DNA from 2 places in the Bradyrhizobium sp. JR4.1 genome. Region 2 is predicted to be linked to the other one. Evidence: predicted binding sites of a transcription regulator. Region 2 holds the regulator's gene; the other holds the start of a gene.
What was found. Region 2 encodes HrcA, which represses chaperone genes, less so after heat shock. Its sites were predicted from a motif close to GTTAGCACTCNCNNNNNGNGAGTGCTAAC; they were not measured.

Region 1: the regulator HrcA is predicted to act here: its motif matches at 1,223-1,251, upstream of ABIB90_RS26090 (co-chaperone GroES).

The regions. Positions count from the first base shown of each region.
Region 1 is NZ_JBEPRY010000015.1:67,175-69,375, forward strand. Features, by position in the region: gene ABIB90_RS26080 (protein phosphatase CheZ) at 1-337, shown strand, start outside; gene ABIB90_RS26085 (hypothetical protein) at 506-1,027, opposite strand; gene ABIB90_RS26090 (co-chaperone GroES) at 1,341-1,637, shown strand; gene groL (chaperonin GroEL) at 1,784-2,201, shown strand, end outside.
Region 2 is NZ_JBEPRY010000001.1:953,872-956,072, reverse strand. Features, by position in the region: gene grpE (nucleotide exchange factor GrpE) at 1-323, opposite strand, end outside; gene hrcA (heat-inducible transcriptional repressor HrcA) at 420-1,508, opposite strand; gene rph (ribonuclease PH) at 1,690-2,201, shown strand, end outside.

The sequences.
Region 1 (2,201 bases), on a different contig from region 2:
CGACCAGGCGGCCAGCGCGATGGCCAAGGTGCAATCGGCCGATCAGCAGAAGCGGCTCGCCGACGATATCCAGGAACGCGTCATCTCGATCTTCGAAGCCTGCAACTTCCAGGACCTGACCGGCCAGCGCATCAGCAAGGTCATGAGCACGATGAAGTTCATCGAGCAGCACATCAATTCCATGATGGAAATCTGGGGCGGTGTCGACGCGATCAAGTCCCACGTCGTGCCGCAGGTCGACACCCGCAGCGACGACGACAAGCTTCTCAACGGCCCGAAGCTCGCCGGCGACGTCGGCCACGCCTCGCAGGACGACATCGACGCGCTGTTCGACTGAGTGGACGCGACGCTACGGAAAACAAAACGCCGGCGAGAGCCGGCGTTTTTTTGTTTTGGACGTCATTGCGAGCGAAGCGAAGCAATCCAGATTGTGTCCGCGGAGACAGCCTGGACTGCTTCGTCGCTTCGCTTCTCGCAATGACGAGTGGCTAGGCCGGCGCCGCGATCACGCCCTCGGCGCGCAGCGGACGTAGACCATGTTGCCGTAGCGGGTGGCGGCGTCCTTGTCGATGAAGCGGGTGATGAGGACGCGACCGTCGAAGGAGACGATCTCGCGGTCCTGCTCGCCGGGCGTCGGACCCGCCGGCCCGATATAATTCTTGCCGCTGGGCGACCCCTTCAGCCGCAGCTCCTGCGGTGTTGCCTGGTCCGCCAGATGCATGATCACGCCGCCGGAGGAGCCGGCGGTGATCACGTAAGGATTTTTGCATTGGGCCCGGGCGGCAGCCTCGGTGCGGGCGCGGTCGGCCGGGTTCTGGAACGAGGCGAGGCCCCAGCGCCCAACGATCTCGTCGGCGCGGATCGACGCGGGCATTTCCGGACCGGTGCCGGGCTCGGCCTCGGGGGGCGGTGAGGACGAAGAAAAGGACGGCAGGCTCATGCCGCCGCCGCAGGCGCCAAGCAGCAGCGCCAGGCAAGAAGCCGCCGCCAGATTGGCGACCGTGCGCGCGTGAGCTGAACTGATCATGGCATTCCCCCGGACAAAACCATGGCCGCACCCCTTCCGCAGCCAAGCGCAAAACCGCTGCCGGAGCAATGACGTCCTTTAATACGCCGGCGCCCCGAACAAGTTTCCAATCTCACCATCCTATATCCGTCTCACCAATCGCTTAACCACCTTTGCTTGACAGGATCGCGGCCAAGCCATATTCCCGGACGCACCATTAGCACTCTGAAAGATGGATTGCTAACGCGCGCCGATCGATCCTCGGGAAGGGTAGACGGAAGCGCCGCCCGCCCACTTTCACTCCTTCCGAAGCGAGCCTCCAAAGGGAAACGTCATGACTAAATCCAAATTTCGTCCGCTGCATGACCGTGTCGTGGTCAAACGTATCGACGCCGAGTCAAAGACCAAGGGCGGCATCATCATTCCGGACACGGCCAAGGAAAAGCCGTCCCAGGGCGAAGTCGTCGCCGTCGGCCCCGGTGGCCGCGACGAGGCCGGCAAGCTGATCCCGATCGACCTCAAGGTCGGCGACCGTGTGCTGTTTGGCAAGTGGTCGGGCACCGAGGTCAAGATCGACAACGATGAGCTCCTGATCATGAAGGAGTCGGACATCATGGGCGTGATGGCCTAAGGCCAGACGCCTGAACGGCCGCTGAATGCATGCCCGGGTCACTCGATCCGGGCATGCATCATTCCGCCGGGTTCGATCGCGGACCCCGGAATGAGGCGGCCCAACAAACAAGACACATCACGAAAAAAGAAGAGGAATTGCAGACCATGGCTGCCAAAGACGTCAAGTTTTCCGGAGACGCGCGCGATCGCATGCTGCGCGGCGTCGACATTCTCGCCAACGCCGTCAAGGTGACGCTCGGCCCGAAAGGCCGCAACGTGCTCATCGAGAAGTCGTTCGGCGCGCCCCGCATCACCAAGGACGGCGTCACCGTCGCCAAGGAGATCGAGCTCGAGGACAAGTTCGAGAACATGGGCGCCCAGATGGTGCGTGAGGTCGCCTCCAAGACCAACGACCTCGCCGGCGACGGCACCACCACCGCGACCGTGCTGGCCCAGTCCATCGTGCGCGAAGGCGCCAAGTCGGTTGCCGCCGGCATGAACCCGATGGACCTCAAGCGCGGCATCGACATCGCGGTCGCAGCCGTCGTCAAGGACATCGAGAAGCGCGCCAAGCCGGTCGCCG
Region 2 (2,201 bases):
AGGCCTGCATCGGCCGCCGCACGGGCTTCGGCCGGAACGGCATCGAGCGCGCGCTGGAGGTTGTCGGCGATGTCGAGCACGTCGCGGGCAAAGCCCGTGACGCCGTAGAGCTTGGAGTCAGCGACCTCCTTGGCGGTGCGCTTGCGCAGATTCTCCATCTCGGCCAGCGTCCGCAGCATGCGGTCGCGCGCCTCGGCGGCTTCCTTCTGCAGGAGCTCGACCGAGCCCGGCTCGGGATCGTCGGGCATGATGTAGGGTTTTGACACCACGGGCTCGCCGGCCGCAGCACTCGTGTCTTCGGGTTGCCGGTCTCGATCGGTCATCGGCTCTCTTTTCGCATTCGTCTCAGGGGGTTTCTGGCCCGCATATCGTGCTTCGGACGCCGAAAATCAAGCGCCCGTGATCGGGAGAGACGCAGGTCAGCCCCCCAGGAGCCGGCTGACGATGCGGGCAGCATAGTCCACGGTCGGGATCACACGGGCATAATTCAGCCGCGTCGGCCCGATCACGCCCAAAACGCCGACGATATGGCCGGCGGCATCCCGATAGGGCGAGATGATGGTGGACGAGCCCGACAGCGAGAACAGCTTGTTCTCACTGCCGATAAAGATCCGCACGCCTTCCGCAGTCTCGGCCCGCCCGAGCAGGTCGATGACCCCGCGCTTGGTCTCGAGATCGTCGAACAGCAGGCGAACGCGCTCGAGATCCTCCAGCGCATGCAAATCCTCGAGCAGATTGGCGTGGCCGCGGACGATGAGCTGGCGGTCCTCGTTCTCGCCGCCGGACCAGCTGGCGATGCCGGCCGAGATCACCTTGTGCGTCAGCTGATCGAGCTCGGTGCGCGCCTCTCCGAGCGCGGTTTCGAGCTCCAGCCGGGCCTCGGCCAGGGTCCGGCCCCGGATACGGGCATTGAGGAAGTTCCCGGCTTCGGTCAACGCCGAGGATGGAACCCCCGGTGGCAGCGTCAACACGCGGTTTTCGACCTGCCCGTCCTCGCCGACCAGGATCACCAATGCCTTTTCCGGTTCCAAGCGGACGAATTCGATATGTTTCAGCCGCGCATTGGATTTCGGCGTCAGCACGACGGCGGCTGCGCGGGTCAGGCCGGAGAGCCGCGTCAATGCCTCTTCGAGCGCAGCCTCCACCGATTGCGCGTGGCCGACGGAGGTCAACTGGCTCTGAATCGCCTGCCGTTCGCTGTCATTGAGATCGCCGACCTGCATCAGGGCATCGACGAAGAACCGCAGGCCGAGTTCCGTCGGCAACCGGCCGGCGGAGGTGTGCGGGGCGTAGATCAAGCCGAGCTGTTCCAGGTCGGCCATGACGTTGCGGACCGACGCGGGCGACAGCGGCATGGCGATCAGGCGCGAAATATTGCGTGAGCCCACCGGCTCCCCGGTCGCGAGATAGCTTTCGACGATTTGACGAAAGATGTCGCGAGAACGCTCGTTGAGCTGGGCGAGGCCCGCGCGCGGCGCGATCAGATGGATCGGATCGTGATGGGCCACAGACCGTAACTCCTCTCAGATACAGCTAATTTGTCTATCCCTGGGGCTTCTGACAAGCGTGGCGTTCGCGGATTGAAAATCCGGGGTGAATAAGGCCTCGATCTTCCCCCTTGCCGCCCACCCTCACCCAACCTACAAGCACCGCCAACAGCCCTTTTTCGAGAGTTTTGGAGGATTTCCCATGCGGCCAAGCCGCCGTGCGCCCGACGAATTGCGCCCCGTGACGCTGGAGCGCGGCGTGGTCAAATATGCGGAAGGCTCGTGCCTGGTGAAATTCGGCGACACCCACGTGCTGGTCACCGCCACGCTGGAAGACCGCCTGCCGCCATGGCTCAAGGGCCAGGGCCGCGGCTGGGTCACCGCCGAATACGGCATGCTGCCGCGCGCGACCTCGGAACGCACCCGCCGCGAGGCCTCCGCCGGAAAGCAGAGCGGCCGCACCGTCGAAATTCAGCGCCTGATCGGCCGCTCGCTTCGCACCATCATCAATCTCGAAGCACTCGGTGAGCGCCAGATCACGGTCGATTGCGACGTCCTCCAGGCCGACGGCGGCACCCGCACGGCCTCGATCACCGGTGCCTGGGTCGCGCTCGCCGATTGCGTCAGCTGGATGAAGGCGCGCAACATGGTCAAGGCCAACGTGTTGCGCGACAACGTCGCCGCGATCTCCTGCGGCATCTACAAGGGCACGCC